4 regions of the Streptomyces sp. 3N207 genome follow, and region 3 is predicted to be linked to each of the others. Evidence: riboswitches for the same ligand, from Rfam matches in the RefSeq annotation. Region 3 holds a riboswitch; each other region holds the start of a gene.
What was found. A riboswitch is a leader RNA that binds a small molecule or an ion and turns the genes downstream of it on or off. The one in region 3 is predicted to bind cobalamin.
Positions count from the first base shown of each region.

Region 1: it holds a riboswitch for cobalamin, as region 3 does, so the genes downstream of both, metE (5-methyltetrahydropteroyltriglutamate--homocysteine S-methyltransferase) here and ACTWP9_RS00020 (ribonucleoside-diphosphate reductase subunit alpha) in region 3, are expected to answer to the same signal.
Region 2: it holds a riboswitch for cobalamin, as region 3 does, so the genes downstream of both, ACTWP9_RS17895 (ABC transporter substrate-binding protein) here and ACTWP9_RS00020 (ribonucleoside-diphosphate reductase subunit alpha) in region 3, are expected to answer to the same signal.
Region 4: it holds a riboswitch for cobalamin, as region 3 does, so the genes downstream of both, ACTWP9_RS12185 (CbtB domain-containing protein) here and ACTWP9_RS00020 (ribonucleoside-diphosphate reductase subunit alpha) in region 3, are expected to answer to the same signal.

Region 1 is NZ_JBQQBV010000002.1:478,303-483,264, forward strand. Features, by position in the region: gene ACTWP9_RS04895 (aspartate aminotransferase family protein) at 1-224, shown strand, start outside; gene metE (5-methyltetrahydropteroyltriglutamate--homocysteine S-methyltransferase) at 333-2,678, opposite strand; cobalamin riboswitch at 2,847-3,066, opposite strand; gene ACTWP9_RS04905 (tyrosine-protein phosphatase) at 3,326-4,135, opposite strand; gene ACTWP9_RS04910 (MFS transporter) at 4,446-4,962, shown strand, end outside.
Region 2 is NZ_JBQQBV010000010.1:203,131-208,092, reverse strand. Features, by position in the region: gene ACTWP9_RS17905 (ABC transporter ATP-binding protein) at 1-721, opposite strand, end outside; gene ACTWP9_RS17900 (FecCD family ABC transporter permease) at 718-1,734, opposite strand; gene ACTWP9_RS17895 (ABC transporter substrate-binding protein) at 1,977-3,017, opposite strand; cobalamin riboswitch at 3,084-3,265, opposite strand; gene ACTWP9_RS17890 (DUF7873 family protein) at 3,716-4,447, opposite strand; gene ACTWP9_RS17885 (terpene synthase family protein) at 4,608-4,962, shown strand, end outside.
Region 3 is NZ_JBQQBV010000001.1:289-5,250, reverse strand. Features, by position in the region: gene ACTWP9_RS00025 (ribonucleotide-diphosphate reductase subunit beta) at 1-447, opposite strand, end outside; gene ACTWP9_RS00020 (ribonucleoside-diphosphate reductase subunit alpha) at 447-2,912, opposite strand; cobalamin riboswitch at 2,974-3,103, opposite strand; gene ACTWP9_RS00015 (GNAT family N-acetyltransferase) at 3,172-3,669, opposite strand; gene ACTWP9_RS00010 (YbdD/YjiX family protein) at 3,710-3,910, opposite strand; partial or broken gene ACTWP9_RS00005 (carbon starvation CstA family protein) at 3,988-4,962, opposite strand, start outside.
Region 4 is NZ_JBQQBV010000006.1:160,420-165,381, reverse strand. Features, by position in the region: gene ACTWP9_RS12195 (galactose oxidase-like domain-containing protein) at 1-1,113, shown strand, start outside; gene ACTWP9_RS12190 (glycoside hydrolase family 6 protein) at 1,222-2,292, opposite strand; cobalamin riboswitch at 2,483-2,604, shown strand; gene ACTWP9_RS12185 (CbtB domain-containing protein) at 2,632-2,865, shown strand; gene ACTWP9_RS12180 (CbtA family protein) at 2,886-3,737, shown strand; gene ACTWP9_RS12175 (HAD-IIA family hydrolase) at 3,786-4,565, opposite strand; gene ACTWP9_RS12170 (Gfo/Idh/MocA family oxidoreductase) at 4,840-4,962, shown strand, end outside.

The sequences.
Region 1 (4,962 bases), on a different contig from region 3:
AGATGGTCGTGGTCCCGCTGTTGCAGAAGCACCGCATCCTCACCCAGGTCTCCGGGGACCATCTGGAGGTCATCAAGCTGATCCCGCCGCTGGTGATCGGCGAGGAGGAAGTGGACCGCTTTGTGGACGCGTTCACCCAGGTCATGGACGATGCGCACAGTGGTGGCGGCCTCATGTGGGACTTCGGGCGCACGCTGGTCCGCCAAGCGGTGGCCCATCGCTGAGGGGGCTGCCCCTGGCGGTCGGTTGCGGGCTGCGGGTTGTTCGTGGCTGGTCGCGCAGTTCCCCGCGCCCCTTCGGGGCGCGGGGAACTGCGCCAGCAGAGCAGGGGATCAGCTCTGGCGGGGGAGTTCCTTCCGCACCGTGCGGGCCGCGGTCACCAGGTTTTCCAGTGAGGCCCTGGTTTCGGTCCAGCCGCGGGTCTTCAGGCCGCAGTCAGGGTTGACCCAGAGCCGTTCGGCCGGGATGGCCTCCAGGCCCTTGCGGAGGAGCGCCGCCATTTCCTCGGCTCCCGGGACCCGCGGTGAGTGGATGTCGTACACACCGGGGCCCGCCTCACGCGGGTAGCCGTGGCCGGCCAGTTCGTCCGCGACCTGCATATGGGAGCGGGCGGCCTCCAGGCTGATGACATCGGCGTCCAGGGCGGCTATCGCTTCGATGATGTCGCCGAACTCCGCGTAGCACATATGGGTGTGGATCTGGGTGTCCGGGCGCACACCGCTGGTGGTGAGCCGGAACGCCGCCGTCGCCCACGCCAGATAACCGGGCCGGTCGGCGGTGCGCAGCGGCAGCGTCTCGCGCAGGGCCGGCTCGTCGACCTGAATGACGGCGGTCCCCGCGGCCTCCAGCTCGCAGACCTCGTCGCGCAGCGCCAGGGCCACCTGGCGCGCCGTCTCGGACACCGGCTGGTCGTCCCGTACGAACGACCAGGCGAGCATGGTCACCGGGCCGGTGAGCATGCCCTTGACCGGGCGGGAGGTCAGCGACTGGGCGTACCGCGTCCAGCGGACCGACAACGGCCGCCGGCGCGCGACGTCGCCCGCGAGGATCGGCGGGCGCACATAGCGGGTGCCGTACGACTGGACCCAGCCGTGCCGGGTGGCGAGGTAGCCGGTGAGCTGTTCGGCGAAGTACTGCACCATGTCGTTGCGTTCGGGCTCACCGTGCACCAGCACATCGAGCCCGGCGCGCTCCTGGAAGCCGACCACCTCGCGGATCTCGGCCGCGATCCGCTCCTCGTAGGCGGCCTCGTCGATCCGGCCGGCCCGCAGGTCGGCACGGGCCGCACGCAGCTCGGCCGTCTGCGGGAACGACCCGATGGTGGTGGTCGGCAGCGGCGGCAGACCGAGCCGGGTGCGCTGCGCCGCCGTGCGCTGTGCGTACGGCAGCGCCCGCCGGGTGTCCGCGTCGGCTACGGCGGCTGAGCGGGCCCGTACGGTCTTGTCGTGCGTGAGCGGTGAGGCCGCACGGGAGGCCAGATCGGCGCGGTTGGCGGCGAGCTCGGCGCCGATCGCGCCGGTCCCCTCGGACAGCCCGCGCGCCAGCGTGACCGCCTCGGCCGCCTTCTGCCGCGCGAACGCCAGCCAGCGGGCCACCTGCGGGTCGATATGGCGCTCGGCGCGGGCGTCCAGCGGCACGTGCAGCAGCGAGCAGGAGGCCGCCACATCCACCCGCTCGGCGAGGCCCAGCAGAGTGGCGAGGGTGGCGATGGACCGCTCGTAGTCGTTGATCCACACATTGCGGCCGTCGATCACGCCCGCGACCAGCCGCTTCCCGGGCAGCCCGCCGACCGCGGCGAGCGCGTCCAGGTTGCCGGCGGCCGGGCCCGTGAAGTCCAGCGCCAGGCCCTCCACGGGTGCCTTCGCCAGCACCGGCAGCGCCTCGCCGAGCCGGTCGAAGTAGGAGGCGACCAGCAGGCGGGGCCGGTCGCTGAGCGTACCGACCGCTCGGTATGCCTGTGCTGCCGCCTCCAGCTCGGCAGGCGTACGGTCCTGCACCAGCGCGGGCTCGTCAAGCTGCACCCACTGGGCGCCCGCGGCGCGCAGGTCGGCGAGCACTTCGGCGTAGACCGGCAGCAGCCGCTCCAGCAGTGTCAGCGGCTCGAAGTCGGGGGCGACGCCCGGCGCCGGTTTGGCCAGCAGAAGGTAGGTGACGGGCCCGACGAGCACCGGCCGGGCCGCCCTCAGGCCCAGCGCGAGGGCTTCCTTCAGCTCGGCGGTCTGCTTGCTCGCGTCAGCGCGGAAGACCGTGCCCGGTCCGAGCTCGGGCACCAGGTAGTGGTAGTTGGTGTCGAACCACTTGGTCATCTCCAGCGGCGCGGCGTCCTGCGTGCCGCGGGCCATGGCGAAGTACCCGGCCAACGGGTCCGCCGCCACGGCCTCCCGGTGCCGCTCGGGGAGGGCGCCGACCATGACGGTGGTGTCCAGCATGTGGTCGTAGTACGAGAAATCTCCGGTGGGCACCTCGTGGATGCCCGCCTCCGCCAGCTGCCGCCAGTTGGCGCTGCGCAGTCCGGCGGCCGTGGAGTGCAGGGCCTCGGCGGTGACGCGGCCCTTCCAGTAGCCCTCGATCGCCTTCTTCAGTTCGCGGTTCGGCCCCTGGCGGGGATAGCCGTGCACCGTGGCACGCACCGGTGCGGGCGGGGGAGTGGTGGCCGGGTTCGCTGCTGTCGCTGTCACGCAACTCTCCTTCGCGAGATGTCTCCAGCGCTCCCGGAAGAACGGGACGAGGATGCGAAGGGGGAGACCGCACGGAAGACGGAGCCGACGCGTGGCTGGTGTCCGCCGCCTTGTGCGCTGTGCTCTCCGACCCGCCCTCGAGGTCTCCGGGAGGACCGTACGCGTGTGGACGCGTACGGGCAGCGGGCAGGTCTTCGGACTCGCGGGCGCGCCTGCCGGTCTCCCGGCGGGCACCTACTGGCCGTCGCTTCCCGGACCGTCGGTCCAGTGCGTATGACGGCGGTCGTTCCCACTCACCGCTGCGGGGCAGTCCCGGATTTGCACCGGGTTCCCTCTTACGACGCCTCCCGTCTGGCGGACGGGGCGAACCAGCTGCGCGGCCCAGCATAGCTGGGGGGCCGTCGCGGGAGGGCTGGCCCGCGATTCCCGTGCGGGGTCGCCCCCTGCTGCGCTTGGGCAGTCTGCTCCCCCAGCCTCCGGCCGGGAGGTGCCCCCAGGGCGCAGGGTGGGCAAGCGCAGCACCGGCCACCGGGCCGCACCCGAGGGGCGCCCGCTGCGGGGTGCGGGGTGCGGCCGTCGCGCGGGTGCGGCCGCTTGTGCCCACCCGTTCCGCCCGTTGCGGAACGCCTGCCCACAAGCTAGTTGGCTCAGGGTTCCAGCAGGCGGGACTGCAGCCTGGTGCGGGTGGCGGGGGAGACTTTGAGGGCCTCCGTCAAATAGGTGTCCGCGTCGCCCCAGGTCTCGTCGATGGTGGCGAAGGCCGCGTGGAGGTAGGCGGCGCGGGCGTCGAAGAGAGGGGCGAGGAGTTCCAGGACCTCGGGGGACATTCCGGCCTTGGACTTGCTGCTGCGGTAGATCTTGTAGCGCCGGTGCGGCTGGTTGGACTGGAGGTAGTCCTCCTCGATGGCGGCCCGCTCGACGCCGAGCGCCAGCAGCGTGACGGCGATCGACAGACCGGCCCGGTCCTTGCCCGCGGCGCAGTGCATCAGGGCGGGCACGCTGTCCTCGGCGAGGGCATGCAGGATGCGGCTGTGCTCGGCGGTGCGCTCGCGGATCATGGTGCGGTAGGAGTCGGTCATCCGCTGGGCGGCGAGGCCGTCCCCGAGTATCGCCCGCAGCTGGTCCAGCTCGCCGTCCCGCACCAGCCGCCAGAACTCGGCCCCGTCGGCCGGGTCGGAGAGCGGGAGATTGACGTTGCGGACGCCCGGAAGCTCGATGTCGGGGCCGTCGAGCGCCTGGTCGGTGGAGTTGCGGAAGTCGAAGACCGTGTGCAGTTCGAGCTCGCCGAGGAAGGCGGCGTCCTCCGGCGTCGCGTGTGCCAGGTGCCCGCTGCGGAAGAGCATCCCGCGCCGCACTCGGCGCCCGTCCACCGTCGGCAGACCCCCGACGTCCCGGAAATTCCGTACCCCGGTCAGCACCGTATCGGCGGACTCCACACTCACGCGCGCTCCTAGCATTTGCGACGACCGTCCGTTCGACCATAAGGCATGGATGCCTGAGGCGATCAGCCCTTGGATGCGTGCACCCGACCGTAGCCTGACGGTGACTCAGGGTGATGATGAGGCCGGGTGTGATTCACCCCGTACGCGGCGCCGATCGATGGCGATACAGCCACGCTCACCACCCCCATGCCGCAGTGGTTCGGATGTGAACAATTCCATGAGCATCGGCGGCAGAACGCCGGGCTCGCGGTAGCCTCCGCGTATCGCCCAACTCCCTTTGCACTGCCGCGTATTCGGCTCACGCCCTACATGCGAGGAGTCTGGATTGAGTCACCTGCATTGGCGTGTGCGCGCTCTTGTGGGCGCGTATGCGGTGTCCGTCTACGGCAATTTTCTCAATCTGATCGCGTTGAGCCTGTTCACCTACGAGGTCACGGGGAGCGGTCTCGGTCTGGGCCTGCTCATGGCGCTGCGGTTGTTCGCGGGTGTGCTGGCGGGGCTGGGGGCCGGGGCGCTGGCGGGCAGGGTGGGGCGCAGAGTCCTGATGATCGGTGCGGATCTCGTCCAGGCGGCGGCCATGGTGGTTCTCGCGCTGTGTGCGACGGGGTCGGCTCCGGTGTGGCTGCTGGCTGTCGTCGTGGTGGTGCTCGGTGCCGGAAACACGTTCTTCACCGTCGGACTGCGCAGCGCGGTCCCGGTGATTGTGGGGCAGGAGGCGCGGGTTCGGGCCAACGGGCAGTTGGCTACGGCTCGTTCTCTTGCCACCGTGGCGGGTTTCGCTTCGGCCGCCCCGGTCATCGAATTGGCAGGCCACAGCGCCGCGTTCGCCGTGAACGCGGCCA
Region 2 (4,962 bases), on a different contig from region 3:
GCGGCATCACCACCGAGCGCACCCCGTAGACGTCGGCCACCATCCGCTCCGTCAGAACCTCGCCCGGCGGACCCGCCGCCACCACCCGGCCCTGCCGCAGCACCACCAGGTGGTCGCAGAACATCGCCGCCAGGTTGAGGTCGTGCAGGGCGATCACGCTGGTGACGGGCGTACGGACGACGAGCGCCAGCAGCTCCAGCTGGTACTGGACGTCGAGGTGGTTGGTGGGCTCGTCCAGCAGCAGCTCGCTCGGCCGCTGCGCCAGCGCGCGGGCGATCTGCACCCGCTGCCGTTCGCCGCCCGAGAGGCTGTGCCAGGGCTGATCGAGCCGGTCGGCCAGCCCGGTGTGTACGGCAGCCTCCAGCACGGCCGTCTCGTCCTCGGCCCGCTGCCCCGACCAGATGCCGCGGTGCGGGATGCGGCCGAGCCGTACGACATCGCCGACGGTCAGCTCCACGCCGGTCTCCGCATGCTGCTCGACGACGGCCACCCGACGGGCCACAGCGCGGCGCCCCAGCTCGCGCAGCGGTCTGCCGTCAAGGGTGACCACTCCCGAGGCGGTCGGCCGGATGCCCGCCAGCAGCCGCAACAGCGTGGACTTTCCCGAGCCGTTGGGCCCCAGCAGCCCCACCGTCTGGCCGGGCTGCGGATCCAGGCTCACCCCGTCGACGATCAGCCGCCCCCCTGCCTGCCAGGACACCGAGTGCGCACTCAGGCTCACAGCCCCGCACCTCCGCCTACGCCGTGCGCCCTGCCGCGCCGCCCCCGGTGCAGGATCACCACGAAGGCCGGCACCCCCAGCAGCGAGGTCGCCACTCCGACCGGCAGCTCACGCGGGTCCAGCAGGGTGCGCGCCGCGGTGTCGACCCACACCAGGAAGACCGCGCCCACCAGGGCCGTCACCGGCAGCAGCCGCCGGTGCGCCGGCCCGGTCAGCGCGCGGGCCGCGTGCGGCAGCACCAGCCCCACGAAGCCGATCGCGCCCGACGAGCTGACCAGTACCGCCGTCAGCAGCGCAGTGACCAGCAGCAGCGTCAGCCGCACCCGCCGCACCGGTACGCCCAGCGAGGCGGCGGCCTCCTGCCCGAAGGCGAAGGCGTCCAGCGCGTCGGCCCGCGCCAGGCACACCACCAGCGCCAGCCCCAACGCGCCCGCGCCCAGCGCCACCTCACCCCAGTCGGCCGAGCCCAGCGAGCCCAGCAGCCAGAACAGCACCCCGCGGGTCTGCTCGGCGTCGGCCGAGGTGAAGACGATCAGCGAGGTCAGCGCCGAGAACAGCTGCATTCCGGCGATGCCCGACAACAGCACCCGGTCCGTCGTACCGCCCGAGGTGTGCGCCAGCAGCAGCACCAGCCCGAACGAGAGTGCGGCGCCCGCGAAAGCGCCCGCCGACAACGAGAGGGCGCCGCCGCCCACGCCGAGCACCACCACGGCGACCGCCCCGGTGGAGGCGCCGGAGGAGACGCCCAGCACGAAGGGGTCGGCAAGCGGGTTGCGGAGCAGTGACTGGAGGACGGCGCCGCACAGCCCGAGGCCGGCGCCGCACAGTGCGGCCAGCAGGGCGCGGGGGAGGCGCAGTTCCAAGATGATGCCCTCGCGCAGTGGTGAGACCCCTGCATCGGCGCCGCCCAGTCCTTCTATGACGACCAGCCATACGTCGGTTACGCCGATACGGGCCTGCCCGGCGGTGATGGCCAGGGCCACTGACGCCGCGAGGGCGAGCGCGGCGACCACGCACAGGAGGGCTGCGCCCTGCCCGGTGCGGAGCGCTCCGCTGAGGGGGTGCCCCTGCCTGAAGTTTGCGGGGTGCGGCTTGCGTTGTGGCTGATCGCGCAGTTCCCCGCGCCCCTGACGGGGCGCGTCCGCGTCCCCCGGCTGTGCTTGGGCAGTCTGCGCCAGGGGCGCAGGGTGGGCAAGCGCAGCCCCCGTTGCCGGGTCGGCAGCAGCTTCGGAGCTCCCGCCAGCCCGTTCCCCCCTCACTTCGCCAGCCCCAAATCTCGCAGTCCCCTTGCCACCTTCTCCACTCCCTCCACCGTGCGGATCGAGGGATTCATCGCGGCGCCGGGCAGCAGGATGTAGCGCTTGTGGCGGACTGCCGTCATATGGCGGGTGACCGGGTCGGACTCCAGCTTCCGGATCTTGGCCTTCGCGGTCTCCGCGGTCTGGTTCTTGCGGGTCAGATCGCCCAGCACGATCACATCGGGGTCCCGGTCGGCGACCGTCTCCCAGCCGATCTGCGGCCACTCGTCGTGGGTGTCGTCGAAGACGTTCTTCGCGCCCACCGCGCGGGTGATGATGCCCGGCGCCCCGCAGCAGCCCGCCAGATACGGCGACTCGGAGTTGGCGAACCAGTACATGACGGAGGTGCCGCGCGCGTCGGTGCCCCGGGTGGCCTTCGCCACCCGCGCCTTGAGGCCGGCCACCAGCCGCTCGCCGCGCTTCGGCACGCCGAACGCCTTCGCCAGGTCGCGGATCTCGCCGTAGACGGTGCTCAGCTCCAGCCGGCTGCTGCGCGCTCCGTCGCCGTTGGAGCCGGACTTCTTGGCGCAGTCGGCGGGGGAGAGGTAGGTGGGCACCCCGAGGTCGGCGAACTTGCCGCGCGGGGCGACGCCGCCCTTGTCGAGGGTGGCGGAGAAGGAGGCGGTCACCAGGTCCGGGTCCTTGTCGAGCACCTTCTCCAGCGCGGGGTAACCGTCGGCCAGCCGCGGGACCTTCGCGTTCTCCTCACCGAGCCCCTTCATGACCGGGTCGGTCCAGGTGCCGGTGCCCGCCATCCGGTCGCCCAGCCCGAGAGCGAGCAGGATCTCGGTCGAGCCCTGGTCGAGGGAGACGGCCCGCCGCGGGGGCCGCTGGAGGGTGACGTCCTGCCCGCAGTTGTGCAGCGTACGGGGGTAACCGGGGGCCGCGCCCTTGCCGGACGCCTCCGTCGGGGAGTCCCCGCCGCAGCCGGCGGCGCCCAGGACGAGTGCCAGGGCGAGGCCCGGCACGAGTACGCGGATACGGCGCGGTCGGCGCATGGCCAGGGGTTCCTTCTCCGTCAGAGGCCCAGTCGCGGGGCCCGGCGTGCCACCGTGCCCGGGGCAGTCCGAGCGCGGGTGCCAGCAGGTTTTCGGGCTCGGGACTGTGGGAGCGTGCGCCTTCCCAGGGACGTACGTCCCCAGTGGCCTCGTGCACGCCCCAGTCCCACACCGCTGCGCGTCAGCTCCGGATTCGCACCGGATTCCCTGACCCGTTCAAGGGTTTGACTGGCCGCTGAAACGTACCACGCGGGCGGCATCCCGCAGGAACCGGGAGAAACGACAAAAGGGACCCCGAGGCTTTACCCGGCCCCGGGGTCCTGGGTGCCGCTCGTTCACACGCACCGGCCTGTTGATGGGCGGATCGTTCGGCGATGCCCTTGCGTGGAGCCACTCCACCACGGCGCAGCGTGGATGCGCCGGCTGGGTTCGAACCAGCGTCTCAAGGTCGTCACCGCCCCGGTTGCCGGACGATGAGCGGCGATACTGAGCTTGGAGCGAGAGGTTGAGACTGACGGGCACCCTGTGTTCAGGACAGGGCGACCCGGGGGGTCACACATCAGCTTCAGCTTCAGCTTTGCGCTCCTGGCGCACCCGGTGACCGAAGGTCGCTGAAACCCTGGCCCCGGGGGACCCCGGCCGCCACGTCGTCGAAACGTGCGCCGGGGTGTCTGTGGTGGTGAGATGCCTCCTGGCTGTCAGTCGAAGAGGTAGCCGAAGACGGCGTCCCCGACGCGCTTGTCGGTGACCTCGGTCCCGTTGGCCTCCTCACGGGCGAACTTCACCGCGGCCGCCAGCTTGTCCAGCCGCTCCAGCAGCTCGTTGACCCGTCGTGCGGGCAGGGCGCCGGAGTACTTGACCGTGGTCCAGTAGCCGACGGGGATGTCCTCGTAGTACACCTCGACCTGGGCCGGGTGCTTCTCCGTGGCCTCCGCCTTCACATGGTTGCGCGGCACCTTCTTGGTGCGCACCGTACGGACCTGCTCGGTCTTCCACCAGTCCGTGGAGGGGTCCTTCTCCCACGCCTCCGCGCCGTCCAGCACCGGCAGCTTCCGCAGGAAGGAGCCGAGCTCGCCCAGTTGCTTCTCCAGGAACAGCAGGTAGGAGACCGGCACTTCGGACAGGACGGTGCGTCCGTCGACGACGACGTCCGCACGAGCCGTGAGGTTCGCCCAGTCCTTCGTCGCCGTCACATCGAACAGCCGGGTGAGGATCTTCGCCGTTTCCTTCAGCACATCCTCGGCCTTGACCTGGACCCGCGTCGACTCCGGCGGAAGCTGCTCGCCCTCTTCGTCCTTGGGCTGGTACGTACGCGAGATACCGGCCAGCATCTGGGGCTTCGCCAGCCCGTGCTGTGCCTGCGCCAGGTCCTGGACCACCTTGGACTTGACGCCTTTCTCGACTGCGATGATCTGATTCAGCTTCGCCACGAACGCGAAGCTAGCAGTCCGATCCTCAGCCGTTCCAGGCATTTTGTTCGACGACTTCGTAACAGGCGGGGTCCCACGTCCGAGTGAAAATGGATGTTCGTCAGCTTGGGCCGGGTAGGCCAAGTCAGCTACCGATCCGACGAGCTGGGGGACAGTGACGTTGTCGCAACCCTTCGAACTGCCCGACTTCTATGTGCCCTACCCGGCCCGGCTCAACCCGCACGTCGACCAGGCCCGGACCCATTCACGGGAGTGGGCACGGGAGATGGGGATGCTGGAGGGCTCGGGGATCTGGGACACCGCCGACCTGGACGCGCACGACTACGCGCTGCTGTGCGCCTACACCCATCCCGACGCCGAAGCGGACGATCTGGCGCTGGTCACCGACTGGTACGTGTGGGTCTTCTTCTTCGACGACCACTTCCTGGAGGAGTTCAAGCGCACCCAGGACCGGGCGGGCGGCAAGGCGTATCTGGACCGGCTGCCGCTGTTCATGCCGCTGGAGGACGTCCCGG
Region 3 (4,962 bases):
CATCCAGCGGAAGCAGAACTGGGCCTTCTCCCGGATGGAGGGAATGTTCTCCACCGCTGCGAACGCCGCCGCGCGCTCGTCATGGTCGGGCAGATAGGTGTCCAGCAGCGTCAGATAGAACTGGACGTGTACGGCTTCCTCGAACAGCTGCCGGGACAGATACAGCCGTGCCTCGGGCGAGTTGATGTGCTTGTAGAGCGTCAGCACGAGGTTGTTGGCGACGATCGAGTCGCCGGTGGCGAAGAACGCGACCAGGCGGCTGATCATGTGCTGCTCGCCCGGCGTGAGTTTGGCCAGGTCGGCGACGTCCGAGTGGAGGTCGACCTCCTCCACGGTCCAGGTGTTCTTGATGGCGTCCCGGTAGCGCTCGTAGAAGTGCGGATAGCGCATCGGGCGCAGGGTCAGCTCGAAGCCCGGGTCGAGCAGGTTCTTGTTGTCGTTCGGCATTACTGGCAGGCCTCGCAGGACTCGGGGTTTTCCAGGGAGCAGGCGATCGCTTCGTCGGCCGCCTGCTGGGGGACGGTGGCGGTCCTCGCCGCCTGGGCGATGCGCGTTGCAGGGCGCGACCGCAGGTAGTACGTGGTCTTGATGCCGCGCTTCCAGGCGTACGCGTACATCGAGCTGAGCTTCCCGATGGTGGGGGAGGACAGGAACAGGTTCAGCGACTGGCTCTGGTCCAGATACGGGGTGCGGGCAGCGGCCATGTCGATCAGGGCGCGCTGCGGGATCTCCCACGCCGTGCGGTACAGCTCCCGTACGTGTGCGGGCACCCACTCCAGTTCCTGCACGGAGCCGTTGGCCTGGCGCAGCGCCTCCCGGGCGCGTGCGTCCCACAGCCCCAGCCGCTTCAACTCCGCGACCAGATAGGTGTTCACCTGGAGGAACTCGCCACTGAGGGTCTCGCGCTTGAAGAGGTTGGAGACCTGCGGCTCGATGCACTCGTAGACGCCCGCGATGGAGGCGATGGTCGCGGTCGGGGCGATCGCGAACAGCAGGGAGTTGCGCATCCCCGTGTGCGCGATACGGGCGCGCAGCGCGTCCCAGCGGTCCGCCCAGTGCGGCTCGGCGTTCGGGTAGTGGTCCGGGTGCAGCACGCCGCGTGCGGTGCGGGTCGAGGACCAGGCCGGTAGCGGGGCGTGCCGCTCGGCCAGCTCGGCGGAGGTCTCGTACGCGGCGAGCATGATCCGCTCGGCGATCCTGGTGGACAGCTCGCGCGCCGCGTCCGAGTCGAAGGGCATCCCGAGCCGGAAGAAGACGTCCTGGAGCCCCATCACCCCCAGGCCCACCGGTCGCCAGCGGGAGTTGGAGGCCGCGGCCTGCTCGGTCGGGTAGTAGTTGATGTCCACCACGCGGTCCAGGAACGTCACGGCGGTACGGACGGTGGCGTCCAGCCGCTCCCAGTCCATCGCGCCGTCTTCGCCGAGGTGGGCGGCGAGGTTGACCGAGCCCAGGTTGCAGACCGCCGTCTCACCGTCGTCGGTGACCTCCAGGATCTCGGTGCACAGGTTGGAGGAGTGCACCGTGTGGCCCGGCTCGGCGGTCTGGTTGGCGGTGCGGTTGGAGGTGTCCTTGAACGTCATCCAGCCGTTGCCGGTCTGCGCGAGGGTGCGCATCATCGCGCCGTACAACTGCCGTGCGGGAAGCTGCTTGACGGCGCGTCCCTCGGCCTCGGCGCGCCGGTACGCGGCGTCGAACTCCTCGCCCCACAGGTCGACCAGCTCCGGTACGTCGGACGGGGAGAAGAGCGACCACTGCCCGTCCACCTCGACGCGGCGCATGAACTCGTCGGGCACCCAGTGCGCCAGGTTGAGGTTGTGCGTACGGCGCGCGTCCTCGCCCGTGTTGTCGCGCAGCTCCAGGAACTCCTCGATGTCCGCGTGCCACGTCTCCAGATAGACGCAGGCCGCACCCTTCCGCCGGCCGCCCTGGTTGACCGCCGCGACGGACGCGTCCAGCGTCCGCAGGAACGGCACGATGCCGTTCGAGTGGCCGTTCGTCCCCCGGATCAGCGCCCCACGGGAGCGGATCCGGGAGTACGAGAGACCGATGCCGCCCGCGTGCTTGGAGAGCCGTGCGATCTGCTGGTAACGCTCGTAGATCGAGTCCAGCTCGTCCCTCGGCGAGTCCAGCAGATAGCAGGACGACATCTGCGGGTGGCGTGTGCCGGAGTTGAAGAGGGTGGGGGAGGAGGGGAGATAGGCGAGGGAGCTGGTGAGCCGGTAGAACGCGGCCACCTCTTCGAGCGCGTCGGACGACTGGTCCGCTGCCAGCCCGCAGGCGACGCGGAGCAGGAAGTGCTGCGGCGTCTCGACGGGGCGCCGGGTGGTCGGGTGCCGCAGCAGATAGCGGGAGTGGACGGTACGCAGCCCGAAGTACTCGAACCGGTCGTCGGCGCCGCCGGTGACGGCCTCCTCCACCAGCGCTTCCAGCCGGTCGGCGTGCTCGCGTACGAAGGCGTAGGTGCGGTCCGCGATCAGCCCTTGGGCGTGGCCCAGCGCCACCGAAGCGGAGAACGAGGTGACGCCCTCCGCCGCCGCCTCGTCCCGGATCGCGCGGGTGAGCAGCCGTGCCGCCAGCCGGGAGTAGGACGGCTCCTCACTGATCAGACCCGCCGCGGACTCGATGGCGAGGGCGCGCAACTCGGCGCCGTCCGCGCCCGGTTGCCGACCGCGGAGTGCCGCCGCCAGCACCGGTGCCGGGTCCGCGTCCGGGAGATCCGCCGTAAGCGCGGCGAGAGTTTCGCGGAGCGCGGTTGCCGGTGGGTCTTCGCGGGTGTCGTGCCCTGGGGAGGCGGAGCCGGTGGCGGGCCCGATGGGGGCGGGTGCCGGAAGGGTGGGGGCGGTGGTGACGGTCACGCGGTGCTCTCCCTCGCTGCTGACTGTCCGTGGGCAGCACGGAGGGAGGGTGCGCATGCCGCGCCGATTCAGGGCATGGCGCACTCCGCCCGCCGGTCCAACCCACGAGACCCGGACGTTCGTCGATGCCGCCGCCGCAGGTACTCGGACTTGCGGGCACGCTTACGCATGCCCCCTCACCGTTGCGGGACAGTTCCGGACTCCCACCGGATTCCCCTGCGTTGGGGGCGACGGCCGAGTGCGAGCATACATGTTGTGCCCCGCGGAATCGGAACCCCCACATCTTGTGCCGCCCCGCCCGGGAGTCCGGGCTGGATCACAGGGAGAGGGTGTAGGTCCACAGGGTGAAGCCCTCGATGGGCTCCCAGTCACGCTCGGGGGTCCGGCGGAAGCCGACCCGCTCGTAGAGGCGGTGCGCCGCGTGCATGGCCGGCTGGGTGGACAGGACGAGGCCGCTCAGGCCGAGGGCACGGCCCCGCGTCGTACAGGCCCGCACGAGTGCTTCGCCGACCCCGCGGCCACGGGCCGACTCCCTGACGCCGAGCATCCGGAACTCGCCCTCGCCCTCCCGCGCCAAGTCGGCGTAGGGGCCTCCCCGGCCGACGAAGGTGACGGTGCCCAGCAGAGCGCCCTGGTGGTCCTCCGCGACGAGCAGGTCGGCCTGGGCGGCGCGGCCCGCCGCGTCGCGGAGGGTGTCCAGATACGGGTCGGCTTCGGCGAAGTCCAGCAGTCCGCCGTCGAGATAGGCGCGTGCCACCAGTTCCCCGGCCTCCGCGTACTCCTCGGGCCTGGCGGTTCTCACAGTGATGTCCATGGCGGCCATCATGCGGCACGCCACCGACACTCCGCGCTGCTCAGCAGCAGCGGAAGCCCTCCCGCGGATCGCACTCCCGGGCGTCCGTGCGGCGGCGTTCGAACTCCCGCCTGCTGGGGATCTCCGCGTCCGGGCCCTGGTGCTGCCGTACGTGCGCCACGTACCGCTCGTACGCGCTCTCGTCGGTGAACTCGCGCACGTACCAGCGCAGCCAGCGCCCGGCCCGTACCACGGGGTTGATCGGTTTCGACGCGCAAGCCGTACTCGCCGTACTCGCCGTACTCGCCGTACTCGCCGTACTCGCCGTACTCGCCGTACTCACTGCGATTCGCCTCCCGCTTCGCTGCTTCGCTGCCCGGCGGCGACAAGTGCGGCGTCGTGCTCGGCCTTCTCGGCCTTCTCCTCCTTCGTGGCGATCAGCCCGGCGGGCTCCACCAGCTTCGACTTCTCGAAGGGCGCCTCGTGCATACGGGTGCCCTCGGGGTTGCGTACGGCGCGTACGCAGGTGCGGGCGGCGTCCGCGAGGACGACGATGACGAGGATGGCGAAGAGCGCCGAAAGGACGCCGTCCACCGTCGAGTTGGTGACGATGGTGTGCATGTCGTCCATGCTCTTGGCGGGGGCGATGACCTTGCCCTGGTCGATGGCGTCCTGGTAGTCGGCACGCTGCTGGAAGAAGCCGACCCTGGGGTCGGTGGAGAAGACCTTCTGCCAGCTCGCCGTCAGCGTGACCACCGCGTCCCAGACCAGCGGTACGGCCGTGACCCAGGCCCACTTCAGCCGCCCGGACTTGACCAGCAGCGTCGTACAGACGGCCAGCGCGACGGCGGCCAGCAGCTGGTTGGCGATGCCGAAGAGCGGGAAGAGCTGGTTGATTCCGCCGAGCGGCTCGTGGACGCCGACCCACAGGAAGTAGCCCCACAGCGCGACGATGGCGGCGCTGGAGAACAGCAGACCGGGCCACCAGCTCACCCGGCGGAAGGGCTTGTAGACGTTGCCGAGCATGTCCTGGAGCATGAAGCGGCCCACGCGGGTACCGGCGTCCAACGCCGTCAGGATGAACAGCGCCTCGAACATGATCGCGAAGTGGTACCAGAACGCCTTCATCCCGGCGCCGCCGATGACCTCCGAGAAGATGTTGGAGACACCGATGGCCAGGGTGGGCGCGCCGCCCGTACGGGAGAGCAGCGACTGCTCCTCGACGGCCTTGGCCGCTGCCGCCAGCTGGTCCGGGGAGATGCTGTAGCCGAAGTGCCGTACCGCCTCCGAGGCGGCCTGCACGTTGTCGCCGAT
Region 4 (4,962 bases), on a different contig from region 3:
GACGGCAGGGTGCTGGCCGTCTCCGGGCTCGACGACATCGGCCAGGTCGTCCCCGGCAAGAACGAGATCTACAACCCGAGGACCAAGAAGTGGCACTACATGCCCAGGACGCGCTTCTTCCCCACCTACCCCGGGCTTCATCTGATCGGTGAGAACCGGGTCTTCTACAGCGGCACCACCGCCGGCTACGGCCCCGCCGACAAGGGCCGCGTCCCCGGCATCTGGAATCTGCGGACAAACAGGTTCACCAAGATCCCCGGCATGAGCGACCCGGACATCCTGGAAACGGCAATGTCCGTACCGCTGCCGCCCACCCAGTCCCGGAAGTTCATCGTCGAGGGCGGCGGCGGGGTCGGCGAGTCCGACAAGACGACGGACAAGACCCGCATCGTGGACCTCAACTCCGACACTCCGCGCTTCCACGACGGCCCCAGGCTGTACGACAAGGTCCGCTACCCCAGCAGCGTGATCCTGCCGGACGACACCGTGCTGACGACCAACGGCTCCGGCCGGTACCGCGGCAAGAGCGACAGCAACGTGCTGAAGGCCGGGATCTACCACCCGAAGAGCAACACGTTCAAGGAGGCCGCCGCCCCTCTCGTCGGCCGCAACTACCACTTCGGCGGACTGCTGCTGCCCGACGGCCGGGTGATGACCTTCGGCTCGGACTCGCTGTACGCGGACAAGGCCGACACCAAGCCGGGGCAGTTCGACCAGCGCATCGAGATCTACACACCGCCGTATCTCCACAAGGGAAAGCAGCAGCCGGAGCTGCGGAAGGCCGACAGCAGCCCTCGGACGCTGGCGCCCGGCGCGCGTATCTCCCTCAAGAGCAAGGACGCCGCCTCGCTGAAGAAGCTCCGGCTGGTACGGCCCGGCTCCTTCACCCACGTCACCAACGTGGAGCAGTCGTCCGTGGCACTGAAGATGAAGAAGTCCCCTGATGGGACGGTCACCACCACCATCCCGGACGACCCGTCACTGGTGACGCCGGGTTGGTGGATGGTCTTCGGCGTGGACGGGAACGGCGTCCCTTCCAAGGCCCAGTGGGTCAAGGTGAGCGTCGACCCCGATGCGGCCCACCCTCCGGTGACCGCGGGCAACCCGAAGTAGGGCGACGCGCCCCGAAGGGGCGCGGGGAACTGCGCGAGCAACGAGAACGCACCCGCAGCCTGCAACCGACAGCCAGGGGCAGCCCCTCCCCAGCACAGGGCGGGAGGGCTACCCCTTGGCGTTGCGGGCCAACTCCAGCGCGTAGGACGGCCACCAAGTACCCGGCGCAGGACCCCCACGGCACTGGCCGTCCGACTCCCCGGGGCGCTTGATCCACAGATAGGCGTCCACCGCCTTGTTCCCCGTCCTGGTGGTGGGCGCCTCGCCCAGCGCCCGCCCGGGCGGGTTGCACCAGCCCTCGTGCCCGCCACCGCGCAGCGGCCCGTTGCCGTTCCGGCTGGTGTCGACGACGAACGGCTTGTCGCCGACCATCGAGGACAACCGCTTGCCGTACGCCACGTTCGAGGTGGTCGTCTGGAAGTTGGAGACGTTCAGCGCGAACCCGTCGGCCGCGCCGATCCCCGCCCGGTTGAGCGGTTCGACCAGCCCGCCCGGATCGCGGACCCAGTCCGGGTTGCCGGCGTCCAGATAGACCTTCGTACGGGGGAGTTTTCCGAGCCGGGTGACGGTGTCGTGGAGGAGCTGGTAACGCTCCTCGCGCTGCTGTGGCGCGGCGCAGTCGCCGGAGACCGTGTGGGCCAGGGCGTCCGGCTCCACGATCACCGTGGCCGTCCGGTTCCCGATGCCCTCCGCGACCCCGTCCAGCCAACTGCGGTACGCCGCCGCGTCCTTCGCGCCGCCCTTGCTGTACTGCCCGCAGTCGCGGTGCGGGATGTTGTAGAGGACGAGCAGCGCGGCGCGGTCAGCGGCGGCAGCGGCCTTGGTGACGCGGGCGGTGTGGCCGCGGGGGTCCTTCGCGTCGATCCACTCCGCCACCGGCTGCCGGGCAATCTTCGCGAGCTGCCTGGCCCGTGCGGAACTGCCGTCCTTCGCATAGGCGCGGGCCTGCCGTGCGGCGCTGCCCTGGGGGTTCACCCAGTACGGGGCAACGGACTTGGGGCGCTGCCGAACCGTCGAATCCGCCGACTGCTCACCGTCGTCCGAACCGCCGTCCGACGACGAGCAGCCGGCCAGCAGCAGGGCCGCTGCCAGGGCGCTTCCCGCGACGACTCGGGCGCGGGCACCCAACGTGTGCGCCGTACGCGAGCATCGGGCGCCGTTTCTGGCGCTGCCGTACATCCACTCCCCCTCGGGTGTACTCCGGCCGCCGACCGGACCGCGACCGGCCGTCTGCCGGACCGCTGACGGGCCTTGACGTCGCCCCATCGTGTCACAGGGCCCCCGCCGCGCGGCCGGGTTCCGCACCCGGTGTGACGGAGCCCTTATTGACAGTGCGCATGACAGGCTGGGAGTCTCCCGGACGGCACACTTCCATATTGAGGCGACAGAGCTCAGGAACCCGGTGCAACTCCGGGACGGTCCCGCCACTGTGTCCGCAGCCGCCCCCGACGGCTGCGGGAGTCAGGAACTGGCCTGTCGCTTCTCCACCGATGGGGCGTGGAAACCCCAGGAGGAGGCATGCGGATGTCCCCGCACACCGTCGGCACGACCGTCGCACCCGAGAGCGCCGCCGCACACCCGGCGACCGTCAGGACCCGCGACTGGCTCATCGTCGCCGCCGCCGCGATCGTCGCACTGATCGCGCTGTACGCCGTCTTCGTCGACAACGGCAACCTCGTCTCCGCCACCGGCTCCTATCTGCACGAGTTCTCGCACGACGGCCGTCATCTGTTCGGCGCCCCCTGCCACTGACCGATCGGGGGTCGCTCGTCATGTCCGTCTCCGCACAGCCAACTCCCTACCCCCTGCTGTCCCTTCTCGGCCGCGGCCTCGCGGCCGGCGGGGTCGCGGGGCTGGCCTCGGGACTGTTCTCGCTGCTGCTCGCCGAGCCCGTGATGGACCGGGCCATCCGGCTCGAGGAGAAACGCTCGGCGGCGGAAGCCGCCGCACACACGCACGCGGGCCACGGTGGGCACAGCCATGCCGCCGAGGCCGAGGAGCTCTTCAGCCGGGGCACCCAGCACTTCGGACTGGTGGTCACCGCCGTGGTGGCGGGGCTGGCGATCGGGGTGTTCTTCACCCTGGCCTACGCCTTGTCCCCCAGCCTCCGGCCGGGAGGTGCCCCCAACCGCTCGGCGGCCCGGAACGACGGCCGCGACTGGCAGCGCGCCATGGGCCTGGCCGGTGCGGGGTTCCTCGCGCTGTCCCTGCTCCCGGCGCTGCGCTACCCGGCCAACCCGCCGGGTGTCGGTGACGGCGGCACCGTCGCCGAACGGCAGGGCCTGTGGGTGGCCGCGCTGGTCATCGGCGTACTGGGAATGGTGCTGGCGCGTCAGGTGCACCAGCGGCTCGGACAGGCCGGGCACGGCCTCCCGGTACGCCAGTTGGGAGCCGCGGTGGCTGTCGTCGCCACCCTGGCGGCGCTCTTCCTGCTGCCGGACAACCCGGACCAGGTCCCGGTGCCCGCCACCCTGCTGTGGGACTTCCGGGTGCTCTCACTGGGCGGGCACCTGGTCCTGTGGGCCGTGCTCGGCGCCGTGTTCGCGGCCCCGGCACTGCGTCGGCAGCCGTCCGCAGAGCGGGAGGACCGGTCCGAGCCGGCGTCCGCCTCGGCGGTCTCCTGAGGTCGGCAGCGGGCCGAGAGCTCGTCAGCAGCGGACGAGCTCTCGGCTTCAGACCCGGTCGACGAGGTCCGCGATCGAGTCGACGACGCGGGAAGGGCGGTACGGGTAGCGCTCGACCTCGTCGGGCCTGGTCAGCCCGGTCAGCACCAGGAAGGTCTCCAGGCCCGCCTCCATACCGGCCCGGACGTCGGTGTCCATCCGGTCGCCGATCATCGCGCTGGTCTCGGAGTGGGCGCCGATCGCATTGAGCCCGGCGCGCATCATCAGCGGGTTGGGCTTGCCGACGAAGTAGGGGTGCTGCCCTGTGGCCTTGGTGATGAGGGCGGCGACCGAGCCGGTTGCGGGCAGCGCGCCCTCGGCCGAGGGGCCGGTCTCGTCGGGGTTGGTGGCGATGAAGCGGGCGCCGTCGTTGATGAGGCGGATGGCGCGGGTCAGCGCCTCGAAGCTGTAGGTGCGGGTCTCGCCGAGGACGACGTAGTCGGGGTCGGCGTCCGAGAGGACGTATCCGATGTCGTGCAGAGCCGTCGTCAGCCCGGCCTCCCCTATGACGTACGCGGTGCCGCCGGGGCGCTGGTCGTCCAGGAACTGCGCGGTGGCCAGCGCGGAGGTCCAGATGTTCTCCGTCGGCACGTTCAGTCCGATACGGGAGAGCCGGGCGTGCAGATCCCGAGGGGTGTACATGGAGTTGTTGGTGAGCACCAGGAACGGCCGCCCCGACTCCTTGAGCCGCTTGATGAACGAGTCGGCGCCGGGGACGGGGATCCCCTCGTGCATCAGCACACCGTCCATGTCGGTGAGCCAGGACTCGATGGGCTTGCGCTCTGCCACGGAGGGACTCCTGCCAGGTCGTGGTGGTCCGGCCGGCGGGGATGTGCCCGCGGGGAGCGAGGCACGGAACCGGCCGCCGCGCTCAGCGTAACGGCAGCGGCCGGTGCTGGTCAGCCGGGACGTATGCCGTCGAGTGCGTCAGGTGCCCGGACGCGACGGTCCGACTCGTTACCGCTGCGTAGCGCTCCGGCGGAGGCAGCCTCTCGCGCACGTCCACGCGCGGACGTCGAGCCGCTCTCCCCCCTGAGAGCGGGGTATCCGCGGAGGAGACAAAATGAACCGCATGGACACCACCGTCACGCCGCTCCGCGTCGGGCTGCTCGGCTTCGGCCTGGCCGGATCGGTCTTTCACGCCCCGCTGATCGCCACCACACCGGGGCTCGCCCTGGACACCGTC